Regions from separate parts of the Clostridium sp. RTP31139st1_H3_RTP31139_211217 genome, predicted to be linked through region 3. Evidence: riboswitches for the same ligand, from Rfam matches in the RefSeq annotation. Region 3 holds a riboswitch; each other region holds the start of a gene.
What was found. A riboswitch is a leader RNA that binds a small molecule or an ion and turns the genes downstream of it on or off. The one in region 3 is predicted to bind lysine.
Positions count from the first base shown of each region.

Region 1: it holds a riboswitch for lysine, as region 3 does, so the genes downstream of both, ABUA17_RS08715 (YfcC family protein) here and ABUA17_RS11275 (Na+/H+ antiporter NhaC family protein) in region 3, are expected to answer to the same signal.
Region 2: it holds a riboswitch for lysine, as region 3 does, so the genes downstream of both, ABUA17_RS16005 (aspartate-semialdehyde dehydrogenase) here and ABUA17_RS11275 (Na+/H+ antiporter NhaC family protein) in region 3, are expected to answer to the same signal.

Region 1 is NZ_JBCOAB010000016.1:15,257-23,381, forward strand. It holds gene ABUA17_RS08715 (YfcC family protein) at 1-1,180, opposite strand, end outside; lysine riboswitch at 1,378-1,553, opposite strand; gene ABUA17_RS08720 (GntR family transcriptional regulator) at 1,727-2,431, opposite strand; gene ABUA17_RS08725 (PTS sugar transporter subunit IIA) at 2,706-2,972, opposite strand; gene chbG (chitin disaccharide deacetylase) at 2,985-3,719, opposite strand; gene ABUA17_RS08735 (6-phospho-beta-glucosidase) at 3,733-5,034, opposite strand; gene ABUA17_RS08740 (PTS sugar transporter subunit IIC) at 5,299-6,621, opposite strand; gene ABUA17_RS08745 (PTS sugar transporter subunit IIB) at 6,704-7,009, opposite strand; gene ABUA17_RS08750 (HelD family protein) at 7,344-8,125, opposite strand, start outside.
Region 2 is NZ_JBCOAB010000053.1:11,339-19,463, reverse strand. It holds gene ABUA17_RS16015 (class I SAM-dependent DNA methyltransferase) at 1-703, opposite strand, end outside; gene ABUA17_RS16010 (alpha/beta-type small acid-soluble spore protein) at 822-1,073, opposite strand; lysine riboswitch at 1,258-1,430, shown strand; gene ABUA17_RS16005 (aspartate-semialdehyde dehydrogenase) at 1,581-2,576, shown strand; gene dapA (4-hydroxy-tetrahydrodipicolinate synthase) at 2,587-3,465, shown strand; gene dapB (4-hydroxy-tetrahydrodipicolinate reductase) at 3,480-4,232, shown strand; gene ABUA17_RS15990 (hypothetical protein) at 4,365-4,529, shown strand; gene ABUA17_RS15985 (peptide ABC transporter substrate-binding protein) at 4,562-6,217, opposite strand; gene ABUA17_RS15980 (ABC transporter ATP-binding protein) at 6,317-7,297, opposite strand; gene ABUA17_RS15975 (ABC transporter ATP-binding protein) at 7,297-8,125, opposite strand, start outside.
Region 3 is NZ_JBCOAB010000025.1:568-7,000, forward strand. It holds gene ABUA17_RS11255 (nucleoside recognition domain-containing protein) at 167-742, shown strand; gene ABUA17_RS11260 (spore maturation protein) at 761-1,285, shown strand; gene ABUA17_RS11265 (ACT domain-containing protein) at 1,524-1,964, shown strand; gene ABUA17_RS11270 (aminopeptidase P family protein) at 2,007-3,263, shown strand; lysine riboswitch at 3,345-3,519, shown strand; gene ABUA17_RS11275 (Na+/H+ antiporter NhaC family protein) at 3,644-5,353, shown strand; gene ABUA17_RS11280 (FUSC family protein) at 5,483-5,980, opposite strand; gene ABUA17_RS11285 (hypothetical protein) at 6,175-6,433, shown strand, end outside.

The DNA.
Region 1 (8,125 bases), on a different contig from region 3:
CTGAACCTGAAATAACAAAGAAGTTTATAAACATTTGAACTGGTAACATTACACATGCAGCTAATAATGATGGTAATTTACCTATAAATGATGATAAACCATATAATATTGTATCTATAATTTGAGCATTTTCAGCAATTATAACTATAGCTCTTGCAAATCCAATTACCATAGCAGCTCCAATCATATCCTTAGCTCCTGCTATGAATGCTTCTGCCATTTCATCAGCTTTTAATCCACCAACTATTCCTGCAAATATTCCTGTTATTAAGAATACAGCTGCTATTTCTGGAATCCAGAATCCTGCTTTTAGAACTCCCCATATAATAACTGCTAAGCAAACACCGATAGATGCAATAATAATTTTATGTGAAACTGTAAATTTAATTTCCTCACTTTGAGTTTGACTTAATTTTTTACGTTTTTCTTCATCTAATTTATACATTGGGCTAAATTCTGGATTTTTCTTAATTTTTCTTGCATAAATCATTAAGAATATAACTCCTACAGCGGTTGTTATAACCCATAAAATAGTACGGTATGCTAATCCTGAGAATAGTGGAATTTCAGCTATTGATTGTGCTATACCTACTGTAAATGGATTAAGCATAGCTGTTGCAAACCCTACGATACATCCTAAGTAACTTATCCCTACTGCTAATATACTATCAAATCCAAGTGCTAACATTAACGGAACTAAAATTGTTATAAATGGTATAGCCTCTTCAGTCATACCAAAAGTTGCTCCTCCAAGAGAAAACAGTGTAAATATAATAGGAATTATTAATAATTCATTGCCTTTAAAAATATTAACAACTTTAGCAATAGCTGAATCTATTGCTTTTGTTCTAGTTATTAAACTAAATGCCCCACCAACTACAAATAAGAATGCTATAATTTCTGCTGATTGCTCTAATCCGCTTATCGGTGCCTGCATTACTGAAAATAATCCTTGTGCTTCATTTTCAACATATTGGAATGAACCATTTAATACTACAGTTCTACTTTGTCCATTTACTTCTGTAACTACTCTTTCATATGCTCCACCTGGAACTATATATGTTGCTATTGCCATTAATATTATTATTGAAAAAATAATAACTAATGTATGTGGAACTTTTATTCCATTACTAAATTTTTTCCAAAAACCTTTTCTTTCGTTTTCTACTACGTTTTGCATTAGTTTAAAATCCCCCCTGAATTTATTATGTGACATTCTAGTTGAAGGAGATATCTTTTTAAAAGCTTCATGCTAATAAGTGATAGTTCTTCACAGTTTAATTAAAACAAAAAAAGCCTTGAGTTTATCACTCAAGACTATATTACTAACAAAAACTAATAAAATTTAACTCTTATCTTTTGTAAAAATATAACCATATTAGTGATAGCTCCTCACAAAGCGAACTGTGACAGTGTTATGTATCTTCTACATAACCCCAATGTTATAGCCTCAAAGCATTAGCTATACATTTCGGCGAAATTTCCTTTCTGTTTACATCACTGTGCTTACCTCCGCAAACATACTATTAAATATCGCAACCTCTACCTACTTCATATCTATTTGTCACTTATAATATACATTTTTTTATGTATATTGTAAAGATAATTTTGTATAATTATAAACTTTTCCGTCTTAATTCCTCAAAATACTACATATATAATCTACTTATAAGCCTAATTTAATATTTACATTAATTAATATATATTCTTGTATTTATATCCAATTTCAATACTTATCTACAGCAGCATTTAATGTCAATTTATATCCATAATGATATGTATGTGAATATTCAAAAACTTCTCCACCTTCTAATATTGCCACTTGCTCTATATGAAGAATAGGTGATTCACATTCTAATTCTAGTAGTTCCATTAATTCTTCACTTGATATTAATGCTTCAACTACACGTTGTGCCGTAGATATTTTATATCCACACTTCTCTAAATATTTATATAACGAATCACAATCAGTTTTCTTTAAATTGGGGAACATCTTTACAGGCATATAAGTTATCATATATGAAACCGGCGACCCCTCGGCATACCTTACTCTTTTAACTTCCCAAACATTTTCTCCCAATTCTAAATTTAATTTATCTTTTATAGTCTTATCAGCTTCAACTATAGACAAACTAATTAATTTAGTTATTACACTATACCCCTTATTAATCATTTCCTTAGTATAACTTTGAATATTGCTAATATTGTCAGAAATTCTATTAGCTAAAACAATGCTACCTATACCTCTTTTTCTTGTTATATAGCCTTCTTTAACTAAATTATTGTAAGCTGATCTTACTGTCATTCTTGTAACATTAAATTTTTCACATAATTTATTTTCTGATGGTAATAATTCACCTTGCTTTATTTCACCAGAATCAATTAATTCTTTTAAATATTTTTCTATTTTAACATACATTGGTTCAACCATTCTTTAAACTCCTTTGTATACTACTATAAATATAAGATGTATATACAAATAATAATAGTATATATATTCTATTATATCATATTTACATCTCTAAATTTTTGTATATTATTTTTATTTATAGAAAATTAACGATATAACTTTAAGAAATATTTTCTTAAGCCATACCGTTAAATGTATAAAATGTATAAGATATATAATATAAAAAATGGTTCGCTTATTTATTTTCTAACTTTACTAATCTTTCATAAACTTCTATAAATTCTTCAGCTAGTTGTTAAAAATTCATAGCATTCATTAAATGATCTTGTGCATGAATTAATAACACATTTACTTCTACGCTATTTCCTGAAGCTTCTTCAGTAATAAGCTTAGTTTGGAATGCGTGAGCTTTATGCATTTCTTCTTTTGATTTATTTATTAATTCTTTTGCTTCTTCAAAGTTACCAGCTTTAGCTTTGCTTAATGCATCATATGCTAATCCTTTAGCTTCTCCTGCATTAGCTATAAGACCAAATGATATTTCCATTAATTCTTCGTTCATATTTATATCCTCCTAAAGCTTACTGTAATTAGTAAGTTCTATGTTATTTTTTCTTAAATATTCTTGTACTTTTTCTGATGTTAAAATACTATATTCTTTCATTCTTTGCATTGCATAAGATGTTGAATTAACTAAGTACTCATCTACAAATGCTGGATGACACATGATATCTATTACATCATGCTTTTTAAGCTCATCCATATATTTTTCAAAATAATCCTCTGTTACATTTTCATTATAAAAACTTTCTGTCATTGGTATAACTTTGTCATAATCTAGTTTTGATTCAAATCCACCTCTTATAGGAAGATTATACTTCTTAACTATTTTCTCTATAACAGGTTTTAAACTTGATAATGTATGAACATGATGATGAGAATCCAAGTGATCAACATTTACACCACTATTAATAACCTTATTTATTTGGCTACAAAATTCTTCGTATACTTCATCTAAATCAAACTTTTCTTCTATAAGTTCATTAGTTATTCTTCTATAAAAGTTACCATTTTCATCTACTATTGTCTTATGATAATTTAAAACAGGTTTATTTAAGCTTAAAGTCATATGAACTCCACAGCCTAACCCTTTATTTTCTTTTAATAGTTCAACAGCATGATCAAAAGCTGGCATTCCTGCCATTATAGTAGTTGATCTTACTATTCCATTTTTATATGCTGATATTATTCCATAATTAACTGCTTCACTTAATCCAAAATCATCTGCATTTACTATTAATTTAGTCATATTAACACCTCTTCTATTTGAATTGTGGTAAATATTCTTTATGTGCTTCCATCATCTCATCTAGAATAGTTTTAGCTAAGTCATCTGATGGTATTAATGGATTTATACATAATGCTTGTAACGCTGCATTATAATCACCTTCAACTGCTGCCTTTGCTGCTAATATTTCAAATGCTTTTATTTCAGTAACTAATCCACTTACTGCAACTGGTAAATATCCTACTGATAAAGGTTTTGGACCTTCATTAGTTATTACACAGCTCATTTCTGCTGCTGAATCTTCTCTAAAGTCTCTTATTGCTCCATTATTTAATGTATTTACAACTTGAATATCCTTCTTATCATTGTAAATTGAGTTTATTAAGTTACAAGCTGCATCACTATAGTATGCTCCACCTCTTTTTTCTAATTGTGGTGGTTTAACAGCTAAATTTTCATCTTTATATAATTCAAATAAGTCGTCTTCTAAGGCTTTAACAGTTTCTCCTCTAGTTTTTCCATCCTTGAATCCTTCTAATTCTTCTTCTAACATTTCTTTATGTTTATAGTAATATTTATGATATGGACAAGGAATAACTCCTAGTGCTCTAACAAAATCAGCATTTAAAGGAATATCCTTTATATTTTGCATTGTTAATGATGAAGTAACGAATTTCTCAATTGCTTCTTTTGTTATATCTTTACCATCTAATCTTACATTCAATGCATAAACCATATGATTAAGTCCAGCAAAGTCCATTTCTACTCTATCTTTTTCCACTTCTAATATGTCTGCCATACCATTTTTAACACCTATTAGAACATTACATAATCCAATATATCTTCTAAAGTTTGTATATTTAAATACTGCTTCTGAAATTACTCCTGTTGGATTTGTAAAGTTAACAAGCCATGCATTTGGACAAAGTTCTTCAATATCCTTAATTATATCTAATACTACTGGAACTGTTCTAAGTGCTTTAAATAATCCACCTGCTCCATTAGTTTCTTGACCTATCACTCCATGTGAAAGCGGAATTCTTTCATCTTTTATTCTTGCATCTAATAATCCAACTCTTAATTGAGTAGTTACGAAATCAGCATCCTTTAATGCTTCTCTTCTATCTAAAGTTAGATTAACCTCCATATCCACTCCAGCTTTTTTTACCATTCTTTTGGCAAGATTTCCTACTATTTCTAACTTATGTTTTCCTTCTTCTATATCAACTAACCATAATTCCTTAACAGGTAGCTCTTTATGTCTTTTTATAAATCCTTCAACTAATTCTGGAGTATAGCTTGATCCTCCACCGATTGTAACTATTTTTAATACCATTTTTCATATTGTCCACCATCCTAACATTTATATTTATAAATTTGCTTTAATTAATCTGTATGTATTGTATTTTATTTAATAGTTCTTATTTTCTATAATCTCATTTAAGATAGCATTTTATATGCTGATTTTTACTCACTTTGTAAATGAATATAAAACAAAATATAAAATGTTAGGAGTTTTGAGTTTGGGATAAAGTCAACATTTATGTCAACTTTATTCTTTTATTAACTCCAAACTCCTATGCTTATTTTTCTATATCAATTAAGCTACTTGATCCATTTCCATTTTTCTAGCATCCATCTTTTCTGCCATAGCCACGAATGGTAAGTATATTAAGATTGAAACTGCTATATTAACTATACATAAAACTGCTCCTGACCAATGTCCTGTTGCCATAAATCCACCAAGTATTGGAGGTGTAGTCCAAGGCATAGTTGCCATTATTATTGGATGAACTAATCCAAATGAAATTGATAAATATGATATTATTGTTGTAACTATTGGTGCTATTACAAATGGTATTCCGAATATAGGATTTAATACGATTGGTAATCCAAATATTACTGGTTCACTAATGTTGAAGATTGATGGTGCTAATCCTAAAGCAAGCATATCTCTTCTTCTCTTACCTGCAATTGCTATAGCAATTAATAATCCAATTATTACTCCTGATCCTCCCATGAATACGAAAGCATCAAAGAACGGTCCTGCTAATACATGTAATTGATCTAATGGAGCTCCATTTTGAATCATTTCTGCATTTTGTGCTCCTAAGTTAGTTAACATTGTTCCTGTGAAAGGTAATGCAATATTTGCTCCATGTAAACCAACAAACCATAATCCATGAATAAAGAATGCTATCAATATAGCTGATGGTAATGTATCTGTTATATTACTTGATGGAATTCCTAAGTATTTGTTTATTAAATCTGTTAAGAATTGTCCATCTGCTGCTAATCTTATTAATAATCCTGCAACTGCAAATATAACTACTGTTAACATACCTGGGATTAACTTAGCAAATGATCTTGATACTGCTGGTGGAACCCCCTCAGGCATTTTAACTACTAATTGTTTTAGTTTTCCTAATCTAATAAATACTTCTGTTGATAAAATTCCTATTATAATTGCTGTAAATAATGCTCCTGTTCCTAAGTATGCAACTCCAATGAATCCCCAACCTTCTACTGCAGGTTGTCCATCAATTGCAATCTTTGCAACTTGTGGAATTAAAAGAATAAATATTGATGTTGCTATCATTGCTGATTGAAGCCCATTCTCTTCATATGATTTAGCTAAATTATATGCAACACCTATTACTAAAAGTAAAGCCATAATAGCTAATGTTCCAAACCATATATCTCCGTTTAATGATTTTATTTGCTGTCCAAATGTATTATCTGCTAAAAAGTTACTTAATGCCTTTATTGGTGCGTTATTTATAAGTGTTGCTAACGAACCTATTATTGTTAACGGTATCATTGCAACGAAAGCATCTCTTACTGCTACTAAATGTCTTTGTGCTCCCATCTTAGCTGCATATGGTGTAATGTACTTATCCATAAAAGCCATAAACTTTTCCATATCGTTCCCCTACCTTTATCTTGATATTTTTATAATTTCCCATTAATTCTCAATACCACTTTCTTTAAATCATACTTATATCTTATTTCTTTAATTCTAATGCTCTTTCTAAAACAGCTTTACCATTACATCTTCCGTAATCCATCATATTAATAACTTCTACTGGAATTCCGTGTGGTGCTGCTAAATCCTTAGCTTTACTTAAAATGTATCTAACTTGTGGCCCTAATAATAAAACATCGCACTTTTCAATTTCACTTTGTAGATTTACTTCTGAAATCGCCCAGATTTCACACTCTACTCCTTTTTCCTTTGCAGCCTCTTGCATTTTTGTTACTAATAAACTTGTTGACATACCTGCTGAGCAAGCTAACATAATTTTTATCATAATATATACCTCCAAACATTTATTTGATTCATGTATTCGTTTACTTACCTTATGTATACATTGTATATCCATTGTCTATACATTTCAAGCGTTTTTTAAAATATTTTTTGTTTTTTTATTTTCATACTCATTTTGCACTATTTATATACACTTTATTAAAAACAACCTCCTTAAAATATTAATTTCTTATTCCAATTCATATCGCTTTCATTCTTTACCAACATATTTAAAATCAAATGTATAGACATTTAATTTTAATATATATATTTACTTCTGACTATAAAAAAACTGCAAAGTTAATCCATTCATTCGATTAACTTTGCAGTCCTACTATTTATTTAAAATTAATTACCTTTAATCTATGTAGAGCTCTAGTTGCCATAATATATTTTACTAAATCATCTGTATTATCATCAAAATTAACTATTATAACTCCATCAAACTCAAGTCCTTTTGCATAATAAGAAGGAACTATGACTTTCCCACCTCTGTAAATAACATCTTCTCTATCAAATGCCAAAAGCTTAGTAAACTTTTTAAGCTCTGGCGCTATTCTTCTAAGTTGTTCCTTATCCTTAGTTATTATTGCAATATTATCATAATTTTCATCATCATAATCTTCTAATGTCTCTAAAATAGTATCAATTAAATCATCTTGATCTTTAACATCAATTTCTTCAACATCATACTTACCTTTTCTAACAAAAGGAACTATTGCATCTTCATTTAATAATTTACTTGCATACTCCATGATTTGGAATGTAGATCTATAACTCTTATTTAAAGCATAGTTCTTAACAAATCCACCAAATAAAGATTTTAACCTAAGCATTGCAGGTGTTTCTTCTACTTTAATTAATCTTTGATTTGCATCTCCAACTATAGTGTAGCTTCTACAACCTGTTAATTCTTTTAATACAATAAATTGAAGCATGCTATAATCTTGAGCTTCATCAATTACTATATGCTTAATTTCTTGACTAACTTTTTTACCATCAAGTTTAATCATTAAATAAAGTATTGCTGGTAAATCTAAGTATGATAAGTTTTGAGTCTTAGTAAATTCTTTATAAATGTCTACAATACTTTCATTATCTATCCATTTAGCTAAATTGT
Region 2 (8,125 bases), on a different contig from region 3:
TATTTGCTTGTACATTATCATTAGAATATCCATCAAATTTATTAATAAGCTTAAAATCTAACTCTTCTAAGATACTTTCTAACTGAGACTCTTTATAAGCCCTTTCAAGATGTTCTTCTTCAAATCTTTCATATAATTCTCCCTTTTTAACAAAGAAAGTTAAAAACATAGATAATAAGTCATCTTCAAAAACATTTTCCCAAGTATAAAAAACATCTTCCTCACTATATGTATAAATATTATTACCTAGTATCTCTGATAATTTATAATACGAATTAACATCAAATATAAATAATCCGTCATCTTTTAAATGTTCATATACACCTTTAAAATAGTTTTTTAAACCCTCTATATCTGTTACATAATTTGTAGAATCTAATACCGAAGTAATTAAATCAAACTTTCTATTTAAAGAAAGCTCGGTCATGTCTTGACAGATTATCTTACCTTTAATACGTTCACTTTTTAACTTATCAAAAGCCTCTCTAAGCATATCTTCAGATAAATCTACTCCGTAAATATTTTTAAAATGTTTTGCTATTCTTACTGTAACATTACCTGTACCACATGCTATATCTAAATAATCATTAAATTCTATATTATTTTCATTACAAATTCTTAATATACAATCTACCATTTCATCATAATTTATATCTTCATTTATTAATTCATCATATATCTTTGCAAATTCTCCATAAGCCATAATATCCCCCCTCACTTCATTAAATTGTGAGAAAATCTTATAATAATGTAAATTATAATACAAAAAAATAAATTTCTATGTTTTATATTACTATGATACTAAATATTAAGTCAATCCATTATTTTCTTCCTAAAATCTGATCATTAGTTGGTAACTTTAATTCTTTTTTTCTTTTTGTCATAATTCCACCTATTCTACCTGTTTCTTCAGCAGTTAATCCTCCCCATCCACACTCATCTACTTTTTCACTTAAGCCTAATTCTTCTGCGATTTCATATTTTATCTTTTCACGCATTTTTTCTTGTGGTGTAAGTTCTTTATTAGTCTTAATTTTTGACTTTATTATCTTCTTTAATGGTGTTTTACTCATGAAAATTCCCCCTATATAAAATTTATAAAAATATTTTCTCCTATATCTTTTATATTTATACAAAATACGCTGTTACAATTTTGTAATACATTCATATAATAAAATTAAGTATATATGAATAAATTACTAAATATTCCTTGAAAGTTTTGTATATAAAAGGTATAATCTAAATCATATAAGTTTATAAATAGATAGAGGTGCGGTACTTAAGAGTATTATTATGGATTTAAGCGTGTTAAAATAATAGGAAAGGATTTATCGCCGAAGTATATAGCCTAAGCTTTACAGCTATATAACTGGGGGTATGTATAATATGCATATTTCTGTCACATTTTTATGTGGTGAGCTATCATTTAAGGATTTTTTGTATTTATATGTACAGTATACCTTGAGTGATAACTCAAGGTTTTTTTAATAGTAAATTTAATCTTCCTAAATTTGGACAGAATATTTTCTATTATTAAATTTATATATGCAAATATTAAGAGTAAAAAAGGGGGAACCAAAATGTACAATGTTGCAATTGTTGGTAGTACTGGTAATGTAGGTAGAAAATTTTTAGAAATATTAGAGGAAAGAAATTTCCCTATTAAAAATCTATATCTTTTTGCTTCTCAAAGATCAGCAGGATCTTATTTAGAATTTAAAGGTCAAAAATATATAGTAGAAAATACTTGTGAAGAAAATATCAAAAATAAGAAAATAGACATTGCATTATTTTCAGCAGGTGGAGATACAAGTTTAAAATTTGCTCCTATTTTCTCATCATATGGAGCAGTTGTTATAGATAACTCAAGTGCTTGGAGAATGGACAAAAACGTTCCTTTAGTTGTTCCTGAAGTTAACCCTGAGGATTTAAAAAATCATAATGGAATTATTGCTAACCCAAATTGTTCTACAATTCAAGCAATGGTACCATTAAAAGCTTTATTAGATAAGTATGGAATAAAAAGAGTTGTGTATTCAACATACCAAGCTGTTTCAGGGGCAGGAATGCAAGGTATAGCTGATTTAGAAGATGGTTTAAATGGAGTTGCTCCTAAAAAATTCCCATACCCAATAGCTGGTAACTGTCTTCCTCACATAGACGTATTTTTAGATAACGGTTATACTAAAGAAGAAGAAAAAATGATTAACGAAACAAGAAAGATTTTACACGATGAAAATTTAAGAATAACTGCTACAACTGTAAGAGTCCCTGTTTTAAATAGCCATAGTGAAAGCATTAATGTTGAATTAAATAATCCATTTGAAATAGAAGATATATTTACATTATTTGAAAATACACCTGGATTAACAGTTTATGATAATGTTAGCGAACTTAAATATCCAACACCGTTAGAAGTCTCAGGAAAAGATGATGTTTACGTTGGTAGAATAAGACGTGATTTTAGTATAGATAATGGATTGAATTTATGGGTTGTTGCAGATAACATAAGAAAAGGAGCAGCATTAAATGCTGTACAAATTGCCGAAGTATTAATTAATAATAACTGGCTTTAGGAGGAATATAATGTCAATTTTTAAAGGCTCAGGTGTAGCTATAATTACACCTTTTAATGAAAATGGTATAGATTTTGAGAAATTCAGAGAATTACTTGAATGGCATATAAAGGAATCTACTGATGCTATTATCGTTTGTGGTACAACAGGCGAAGCAACTACAATGACAGAAAAAGAAAAGAAAGATGCTATTAAATTCACAGTTGATACTGTAAATAAACGAATCCCTGTTATTGCTGGTACTGGTGGAAATAATACCAGAACTTCTATAGAAATGAGTCTTTATGCAGAAAGTGTTGGTGTTGATGGTTTACTTGTTATTACACCATATTATAATAAAACAAATGCTGAAGGATTATTTATGCATTTCAAAGCAATTAACGATGCTGTAAAGACTCCAATAATACTTTATAATGTTCCAAGTAGAACTAATATGAACATTACAGCTGAGACATTATTAAAACTTACAGAGCTTAATAATGTTGTAGCAATAAAAGAAGCTAGCGGAAACTTAAGTCAAATAGCTAAAATGAAAGCTTTATGTGGTGGCAAAATTGATATTTATTCAGGCAACGATGACCAAGTAGTTCCAATAATGTCACTAGGCGGAGTTGGCGTAATTTCTGTTGCAGCTAATATCGTTCCGAAAACTATTCATGATATGTGTAAATATTATTTAGAAGGTGATTGTTCTAAAGCAACAGCTTTACAATTAGAATATTTAGATTTAATTAACGATTTATTTATTGAAACAAATCCAATCCCTGTAAAAACAGCTATGAATATTATGGGAATGAATGTTGGCGAATTAAGATTGCCTCTTTATAAAATGAATGACAAAAATCAAGAAACTTTAGTTAATACACTAAAGAGACACAAATTAGTATAGAAGGAGTATATTTTATGGTTAAAGTACTATTAAGTGGATGTTGTGGAAAAATGGGAACTGTTATTACTAATTTAGTAAGTGAATTTCCTAATTTAGAAATTGTTGCTGGTATTGATAAATTTCCTAAGGAGGAAAAATATCCTGTATTCACTACACCAGATGATGTTAATATAGAATATGATGTTCTTTTAGATTTTTCTAACATTAGCACTTTACACAAATTATTAGAATTAACAGAAAGAACAAAAAAACCTTTAGTAATTTGCTCTACTGGTTACAATCAAGATGATTTAAATTTAATAAATGAAAAAAGTAAAACTTTACCTTTATTTAAATCAGCTAATATGTCTTTAGGTATTAACCTTATTAACTCATTATTAAGAAAAGTTACTCCTTTATTATATGGAAATTATGATATTGAAATAATTGAAAAACATCACAATCAAAAATTAGATTCTCCAAGTGGTACTGCATTACTTTTAGCTGATACTATAAAAGAATCAATTTCAGAAGAAACTCACTATGTTCATGGTAGAGATGGGCATAAAAAGAGAGAAAAAAATGAAATAGGAATTCATGCAGTTAGAGGTGGATCTATAGTTGGAGATCATGATGTAATATTTGCTGGAACTGGTGAAGTTATTGAGTTATCTCATAAAGCTATTTCAAGAGATGTATTTGCTATCGGTGCTTTAAAAGCATGTGAGTATATGGCTACAGTATCAGAAGCTGGACTATACAATATGGATGATGTTTTAGGTTTATAGAAAAGAGCTACAAAAGTAGCTCTTTTTATTTTGCTTTTAAATTGCTATGAAAGATTTGGATATATATTTCTTATTACTTTTGTATATACTAAGCTTGTAAATTATATATTGATATTTAGGAGGAATTTTATTATGCCAAAAGATAGTCAACCTGATAATAAAGTTGCTAGAATGGAAAAATGCAATTATCAAACTCCAATTACTGAAGAAGGTCATAATCATAATCCAAATTTAAAACATAAGTCTGTAAAAAGAGAAGGAGTTTCTAGCAATCATTACAATCCTGCTGGAAATTAAAAAGAGAGTCATATTTGACTCTCTTTGATTAATTATTCTTTATATGCATATTTGAAAGAAATTTTTCCTAATGTAGAAATTCTAACACCTTTAACATTTTCGTTTGCAGCTGTTACTGTTGTATAGTAATAGATTGGTAATATTGGCATTTCATCCATTAATATATCTTCAGCTTCTCTTAACATTTCAAGTCTCTTTGCAGAATCTGTTTCAACTTTTGCAGCAGCAATTAATTCATCATATCTAGCGTTGCTAAATCCGCAATCGTTGTTTCCTCCACCTGTAACCCATAAATCTAAGAATGTCATTGGATCTATATAATCCCCAATCCATCCATGTCTTGCAATTTGATAATCACCTTGTTGTCTAGTATTTAAGAATACAGCCCATTCTTGGTTTGTTAATTCAACATTTACACCAATTTCTTCCCAGTTTTGTTGGATGATTTGGCATATATCTTTATGAGCACCTTCTGAATTGTACATTAATTCTATAGTTGGAATCCCATTACCATTTTCGTAACCAGCTTCTTTTAATAATTCTTTTGCTTTTGCTATATTTCCTTCCATATCTGATGGATCATAATATTCTTTTGATGCAAAATCATTACCATTTTCATCTGTAATACCTTGTGGAACAAAGCTATATGCAGGAATTTGTTCTGCTTTACCAACGTTATCAATTATTTCTTGTCTATCAATAGCAAGATTTAAAGCTTGTCTAACTAATTTATTGTTTAAAACTTCTTTAACATCTTCACTTAAAGTATCTTGCTTACCAACATTGATTGCAAAGTAATAGTTTCCTAATTTAGGGTTAACATGAACTAACCCTTCTTCTATACCTGGTTCAATTTCATTTGTTGGTACAGAGTTAACCATATCAAAGTTTCCAGCTTTTAATTCTGAGTATGCAGTAGTATCATCTGTAACTAATTTAAAAGTTAAAGATTCTAATTTAACACTGTCTTTATCCCAATAGTTTTCATTTTTTTCAAAAACTAATTGATCTTTCATATCCCATTGTACTAATTTAAATGGACCATTTGAAACATAAGTTTCAGGGTTAGTTGCCCATCCTTCTGGATTAGCAGAAACTATATCTTCTCTTAAAGGAACATATGTTGTAAATGCTAATAATTGTGGGAAGTATGCAGTTGGAGTTTCTAATGTAACTTCTAATGTTTTTTCATCAATTACGTTAATTCCAACTTCTTCTGCTGTTGCTTCTCCATTATAAAACTTTTCTGCATTTTTAATGTAGAATAATTGATAAGCATATTCAGCAGCTGTTTCTTTATTTAATGCTCTTAACCAAGAGTACTTAAAGTTATCTGCTGTTACAGCTTCTCCATCAGACCATTTAGCATCTTCTCTTATTTTGAAAGTATATACTAATCCATCTTCAGAAACTTCCATACTTTCAGCTGTACCTTCTACTGGTTGATCATTTTCATCAAGTACCATTAATCCTTCAAATGCGTTTAAAATCATAGTTCCAGCACCTGAAGAATTGTTTAATGTTGGGTCCATTGTTTCTGGATCCTCACCTAAATTAAATACCAATTGTTGGTTAGAAGAACTACTTCCACTATTAGATGAGCTATCGCCACAACCAATAAATAAAGAAGTAGCTAATGTTGCAGCTAATACAACTGCACATAACTTTTTAAGTTTTGAACTTTTCATTGAAATTTTCCCCCTTGTTTTTCTTTATCTAAATTGCATTTCTGCAATGTGATAACTTTTGTATGACTGATTAAATTATAATTTAATCAGTCTAATTAATTATTTATATAAATGACAAGCAACAAAATGTCCTGGTTCAACTTCTTTTAATTCTGGATTAATTTCAGAACATACCTTCATTGCATCTTTACATCTACCTTTAAATCTACAACCTGGTGGAGGATCTATTGGTGATGGAATATCTCCTTCTAAAACTATTCTTTTATTAGCCTTTGCTACCTTAGGATCAGGTATTGGAACTGCTGATAAAAGTGCTTTAGTATAAGGATGTTTTGGATTCATATAAACATCATCTGCTGGACCTTTTTCTACCATTTGCCCTAAATACATAACTCCAATATGAGTTGATATATGTTTAACCATTGAAAGGTCATGTGCTATAAATAAATAAGTTAATCCAAATTCTTCTTGTAATTCTTCAAGCATATTTATAACTTGAGCTTGAATAGAAACGTCAAGTGCTGATATTGGTTCATCACACACTATGAAATCTGGTTGAACTGCTAATGCTCTTGCTATACCAATTCTTTGTCTTTGTCCACCTGAGAATTCATGAGCATATCTATTAATGTGACTACCATTTAAACCTACTTTATCTAATAAATATCTAATTCTATCTTCTCTTTCTTTTCCTTTAAATAACCCATGAATATCAATGGCTTCACCGATAATATCTCCAACAGTCATTCTTGGATTAAGTGATGCATATGGATCTTGGAAAATCATTTGCATATTTTTTCTTAAAGATACCATCTTCTTTTCACTTAAACCTGTAATATCTTGTCCATTAAAAATTATTTGACCTGAAGTTGGTTCATATAACTTTAAAATAGTTCTTCCAGTAGTAGTTTTACCACATCCTGATTCTCCTACTAACCCTAAAGTTTCTCCCCTTTTAATTGTAAAAGAAACATTATCTACTGCCTTAACAAAGCTCTTCTTTGAAAATAATCCTTTGTTTGCAGGGAAGTATTTACAAAGGTTTTTAACCTCTAAAATAACGTCATTTTTATTTTCCATTATTCTTCCCCCCTTATTGGTGATTCAACTTTTGGTGCATTTTCATGACATAACCAACATGCTGCTCTGTGACCTTCTCCTACTTCAAATAGTGGTGGTTGTTTTTCTTTACATATTTTCATAGCATAATCACATCTTGCAGTAAACGGACATCCAACAGGTGGTTTTAATAAATCTGGTGGTTGTCCTTCAATAGGAATTAATTTTTCTTTTAATTCGCTCTTTGGATTTGGAACACTTCTTAAAAGTCCCCATGTATAAGGATGTTTTCCTCTATAGAATATATCCTCAGTAGTTCCTTCTTCAACAATAAGTCCACCATACATAACATTAATTCTTGAACAAAGATCAGCAACTACTCCTAAGTCATGTGTTATTAATATTATTGATGTATCTAACTTGCTTTTTAAATCTTTCATTAAATCTAATATTTGTGCTTGTATTGTAACATCAAGTGCCGTAGTAGGTTCATCTGCAATAATAAGCTTAGGTTCACAAATTAAGCTCATTGCAATCATAACTCTTTGTCTCATACCACCTGAAAATTCATGTGGATATTGCTTTAATCTTTTTTCTGGACTAGGAATTCCTACCATATCAAGCATTTTAATAGCTTTTTCATTAGCTTCTTTTTTAGATATCTTTTTATGCTTTATTAAATGTTCAGTTAATTGATCTCCTACTGTGAATAAAGGGTTTAATGATGTCATTGGATCTTGGAAAATCATAGACATATCATTTCCTCTTATTGTTTGCATCAATTTTTCAGTAGGTTTTGTTATATCTTTATCATCAAAGAAAATTCTTTCAGCATCTATTTTTGCATTT
Region 3 (6,433 bases):
ATTAGGTAACTAAAACTTGTATGAAAATCCTTCTAAGTACCCTTGAAGGTGAAAGTAAAACTCAAAAAATAGAATTTCACTTATGTTAATATCTTTATCCTATCACTAATAAATATGTGATGCAAGGCATATATTGTAAAGTAAAGAATAAAGAGAGGGGAAAAAAATGATTAACTATATATGGTTTGTAATGATTTTTCTGGGTTTGATAGTTGGAATATTTACTGGCAATGGTGAAGGAATATCTAATGCCATAATAGGATCTATTGATTCTACAGTTAGTTTTATAATTGGATTAGTAGGATTAATGTGCTTTTGGTGTGGAGTAATGAAGGTTGCAGAAAAAAGTGGATTTACAGAAAAACTAGCCAAGCTTATGAAACCAATATTAAAACTTATTTTTAAAGAATCAGCAAAGGATGAAAAAGCTTTAGGGGCTATAGTTATGAATATAACTGCTAATATGATGGGGCTTGGAAACGCAGCTACACCTTTTGGAATAAAAGCAATGGAAGAAATGGACAGGTTGAATAATGAAAAAGGGAGAGCTAGTAATGATATGGCATTATTTTTGGTATTAAATGCGGCATGTATTCAATTAGTTCCATCAACAGTATTATCTATAAGAGCAGCAGCAGGTTCCACAAATCCTGGAGTAATAATACTTCCAGCAATAATATCAACTGGTACTGCAGCCATTGTTGGTGTTATTTGTTGTAAAATTTTGCAAAGATATTTTTAGGATTATGGGGTGATATTAATGTTTAACTATATAACTAAAAGTATTATTCCTATAATAGTTTTAATTATTATTACTTATGGAATGATAAAGGGTAGAAAGGTTTATGATTGGTTTGTTGAAGGAGCAAAGGATGGATTAAAGGTTTGTGTAAATATTTTTCCTTATCTTTTAGCAATGATAATAGCAGTTCAAATATTTAGAGAAGCTAATCTGTTAGACATGTTAAACAATGCAATTGCACCACTTTGCAAACTAATAGATTTACCAAAGGAGGTTGTACCTTTAGTATTAATCAAGCCTCTTTCAGGAAGTGGAGCTATGGGAGTTTTTACTGATATTTTAAAAAATTATGGTGCTGATACCCCTATAGGTTTAGTAGCTTCGGTAATTATGGGAACTACAGAGACAATATTTTATACTGTAACTGTATATTTTGGAGCAGTTAAAATAAAGAAAACACGTCATACTGTTTGGGCAGCTATAATGGCAGATATGTCTGCTATTATAATGGCAATATTAATGGTTAAAGTACTTATTCTTTAATTATGAGTTAATACTGAAAAGTTAAGGATATTATTTTCAGAAATTAGTATGATTTTCATTAAGAATTTATATTATTCTTTTAAGTAATATTCTTAATTTTCATCATTGTTAAAATTTAAAAAGGTGAAATTTGTAAATTAATATAAAGGTAAATAATTTTTTGAATGTAAAATTTATAGTGCGTTGTAAAAATTTTGGTTGTATAATATTAATAAAATAAATCGAATGGAGAATGATTATGGGGGAAGATAGATTTTACATTGTAAATGAAAGATCATTACCAGAGATATTTAAAAAGGTAATTGAAGTAAAAGAGAATATTGAACTTGGGAATGCAAAGGATATAAGTGAGGCTATAAAATTAGTAGGTATTAGTAGAAGTACATACTATAAATATAAAGATGATGTATTTCCAATGGGACAAGATATGCAGTCAAAAAAGGTAACTTTAATAATCTTAATGACACATAAGTCAGGAACATTATCTAAAGTATTAGATTGTATTGCTTTTTATAAGGGAAACATATTAACTATAAACCAAGATATTCCTATAAACTTATCAGCTAATGTAACTGTTACTATTGATATTTCGCATATGGAGAAAAGTATAAGTCAATTAGCTGCAAGGTTAAATTCTTTACCTAATGTTAGAAGCGTTAAGTTATTAGCAGCAGAGTAATAAAACTAAATGACAAAATATTATTTGCAAGGAGATAGGGCTATGAATAAAAATATTTATAAATTTAATAGAGATAATCTTTTAGATAAAATTAAGGATAATTCAATTGTGATTTTATTTGCAGGAAAGGCAATTCAGAAGACAGGAGATCAAACTTATCCTTTTACACCAAATAGAAATTTTTATTATTTAACAGGAATAAAAGAAGAAGATCATATATTAGTTATGACAAAAATTAATGGAGTAAAATCTTCTAAACTTTATATAAAAGACATTGATCTAGAGATGGAAAAATGGGTAGGTAAAAGCATACGTAAAGAAGAAGCTGAAGAGATTGCGGCTGTAGATGAAGTTAAATTCAAGAGCCAGTTTGACGGAGACATCCATGGAATGATTACTATGAAGGAAGAAATAAATCTTTATTTAGATTTAGAAAGAATGAGTGCAAACAGAGAAGGAACTATTTCACATAGATTTGCCAATGAAATAACAACTAAGTATCCACAAGTTAGAATAAATAATGTTTATAGTAAAATTGGTGAATTAAGATTAAAAAAATCACAAGAAGAAGTAGATAAAATAAAAAAAGCTATTGAAATAACAAAAAGCGGAATTGAAAAATTAATGTCTGAAGCTCGTGTTGGAATGAAGGAATATGAATTAGAAGCATATTTTGATTTTAATTGTAAGGTTAAAGGTGCAACAGGGCTAGCTTTTACAACAATAGCTGCCGCAGGAGAAAATGCTACAACATTACATTATGTTGATAATAATTGTGAGCTTAAAGAAAATGATTTAATTCTTTTTGATTTAGGGGCTGAATATAATTGTTATAACGCAGATATATCAAGAACATTCCCTGTTAATGGTAAATTCACTGAAAGACAAAAAGAAGTTTATAATGCTGTTTTAAGGGTAAATGAAGAGATTATCAACTTAATTAAGCCAGGTATGAAATATAAGGATGTAAATGAAAAAGCTACAGAGCTAATTTCAGAAGAATGTATAAAGCTTGGATTAATTAAAGATAAAAGTGAAGTAAGAAAGTACTACTATCATAGTATAGGTCATAGTTTAGGTATGGATACACATGATATTGAAACTCCGCATAGAGATATTATTTTTGAGCCAGGAGTTGTATTTACTGTTGAACCAGGAATATATATCGCCGAAGAAGGAATAGGAATTAGAATTGAAGATGATATCCTTGTTACAGAAGATGGCGTTATTAATTTATCTAGTGATATTATAAAGACTGTGGAAGAGATTGAAAACTTTATGAGTAAAAATGGAAAATAATATGTATAAAAAGTTATAAAATGGTATTGCAAATGCAATAAATTGATTATATAATCAATTTATAAATAACAAAAGTGAATAAACTAGGGTAGAGGCGCGAAAGTTAATAGTATTATTGATGAGGAAAGCACTGTGATTCAATAAGAAAGGAGCAATCGCCGAAGCGTACAACTAATGCTTTAAGGTTGTATAGCTGGGAATACATAGAATATATGTATTACTGTCACAAAGTATTTTGTGGTGAGCTATCATTTAAGACTTGTAGTTTTATAATTTTTTAGTACATACAAGGCCTTGAGTGTTAACTCAAGGTCTTTTTTTATTGTTAGTTTGGGGTGCCCTTATTATTCGCTTTTATATAAAATAAGGGGGAAAAAGAAGTGAAAAGAAGTTACAAAGTATTATTACTTACAATGCTAGTATTTATTTTTTCAACGTCAGTTGTATTTGCAGCAGAAGTTGAACCGGCGGTGAATGCAAATAAGTTTGGGCTATGGACATTACTACCACCATTAGTTGCAATAATATTAGCTTTTATAACAAAAAATGTTGTTATTTCATTGTTTATAGGTATTTTATCAGGAAGCTTTTTAATTAGTTTGGCAGGACATAATGTATTTGGGGCATTTATACAAGCGTTCTTAGATTTTGTAAATAGGGCTTTGAATTCATTAGCAGATCCGTGGAATGCTGGGATAGTTCTTCAAGTGCTTGCAATTGGGGGAGTAATTAATTTAGTTGCAAAAATGGGAGGAGCAAAGGCTATAGCAGAGGCTTTAGCTAAAAAGGCTAAGACGGTAAAAAGTACACAAATGACAACTTGGCTTTTAGGTTTATGTGTTTTCTTTGATGATTATGCAAATTCACTAATAGTTGGACCAATAATGAGACCAGTAGCTGATAAAATGAAGATATCAAGAGAAAGATTGGCTTTTATTATAGATGCTACAGCAGCACCAGTGGCTGGGCTAGCTATTATTTCTACTTGGATTGGATTAGAAGTAAGTTTAATTGGTGAAGGATTTAGTTCAATAGGTGTAGAGGCAAGTGGTTTTGGAGTATTTCTTCAAACAATACCTTATAGATTCTATAACATATTGATATTGGCATTTATAGTGATAACGGCTTTAACTTTAAAAGAATTTGGGCCAATGAGAAAAGCTGAGATTGCGGCAAGAAACAGAGATAAGAATATTAAAGATGAGGTTGCAGTTGAAGCAACAGCTCAAATGGATGAATTAGAGCCAAAAGAAGGTGTTAAGCTTAGTATATGGAATGCAATTATTCCAATAGGAGCATTAATAATTTCTGCATTAGTAGCATTTTATTATAGTGGATATAGTGCAATAATTGGTGGAGATCCATCTGCAACTCAAGAAATTATGATTAATTCACCATTTTCATTTAAAGGCATAATGGAAGCATTTGCTGCTTCAGATGCTTCTGTAGCATTATTCCAATCAGCATTATTTGCTTCAATAGTTGCTATTTTAATGGGAGTTTGTAAGAAAATATTTACTTTAAGTGAAGCTATTGAAGTTTGGGTTGATGGAATGAAAGGGTTAATAATAACTGGAGTTATATTAATATTAGCTTGGTCATTAGGATCAGTAATTAAAGAACTTGGAACTGCATATTATTTAGTTGAAGTATTAAAAGGGGCAATACCAGCATTCTTATTACCAAGTTTAATATTTATTTTAGGGGCAGTAATTTCATTCTCTACAGGAACTGCATATGGAACAATGAGTATATTAATGCCACTTGCAATTCCATTAGCATATTCAATTAATCCAGATATGTCATTTGTAGTAGTTTGTACAAGTGCGGTATTAACAGGAGCTATCTTTGGCGATCACTGTTCACCAATATCAGATACAACAATACTTTCTTCAATGGGAGCTGGATGCAATCATATTGAACATGTTAAGACACAAATATGGTATTCGCTATTTGTTGCAGCAGTAACTATATTATTTGGATATATTCCATCGGGATTTGGAGTTCCAATATATATAGTATTGCCAATTTCATTAATAGCATTATATGTAGGAGTACAAATATTCGGTAAGAAGGTTGAAGAAGCTTAAGCAATAAGAAAAATAAATAAAGAGGGCTATATATTAGAAGGGTTATGCAGAAGCATAACCCTTTTTTGATAGTTTTAATCTATAATGTAGATACACTTATATTTAAATTTTTTTATTATAAAATTCCAATTATTTATGTGGTGGTGGTGTTATAAGTTTATTAACTAATATTGAAATTACTATTCCAAGCAATGTTTCTATTATTCTGTTAGTTGCATAAAATAAGGGATCACTATAAGCATGAGCTGTAGTAACACCTAGGAATGCAATACATGTTATATTTATAGCACCTGGCCTTTTTAGAATATTGCATAGATAAATCATTAAGATAATACCTATAGCAATAATTAAGTATATAAGTGGTTTTGATATGTAAGTATTAGATATATGATTTTCTAATGATCTAAATAAGAATAAAAATATTAAGCCAAAACTAGCACCTAATATAGTACCTGCACCTCTATTTATACCCATATGAATTGAGTTATAAACAGTATCTTGTAAACAAATTACTGCAGTAAGGCAAGCAAAAAAAGGTTCGTTAGGCAAAAGTAACAAACATAGAAAAACAGCTATACCTGATTTTATTGTTCTAAGTCCAACCTTAGGAAATTGAAATTTTTCCATAATTAAGCCTCCTATCCCTTTAGATATTATATCTAAGAAATAGTCAAATTTCACTATTTAATATTATATTTTTTATTAAAATCAAAAAATGTTAAAAATTATATTTTTATAGATAAATTTATATATTATTCATACTTTATAATAAAAAATGATTTATAATTATTTTTAAGAATATATAGTAAAGTGGGGATAAAATGGATTTTATTATACTTGTTATTTTAGAAATAGTTCCAATAATATTATGGGCATGTGGATGGTATTTTGAAAATAAATATTCGAAATATCCTGATGTGAGTAGGGGATATAAATTTGGAAGTGCAAAAAATAGTAATTTAGAATGGGAGTATGGAAATAAGGTTGCTAGTAAGGTTTTTAGTACAACAGGAACGTTATTATTTACAATTATAATAATAGCAAGATTATTATTTGATATTAATATAATTACTATTATTT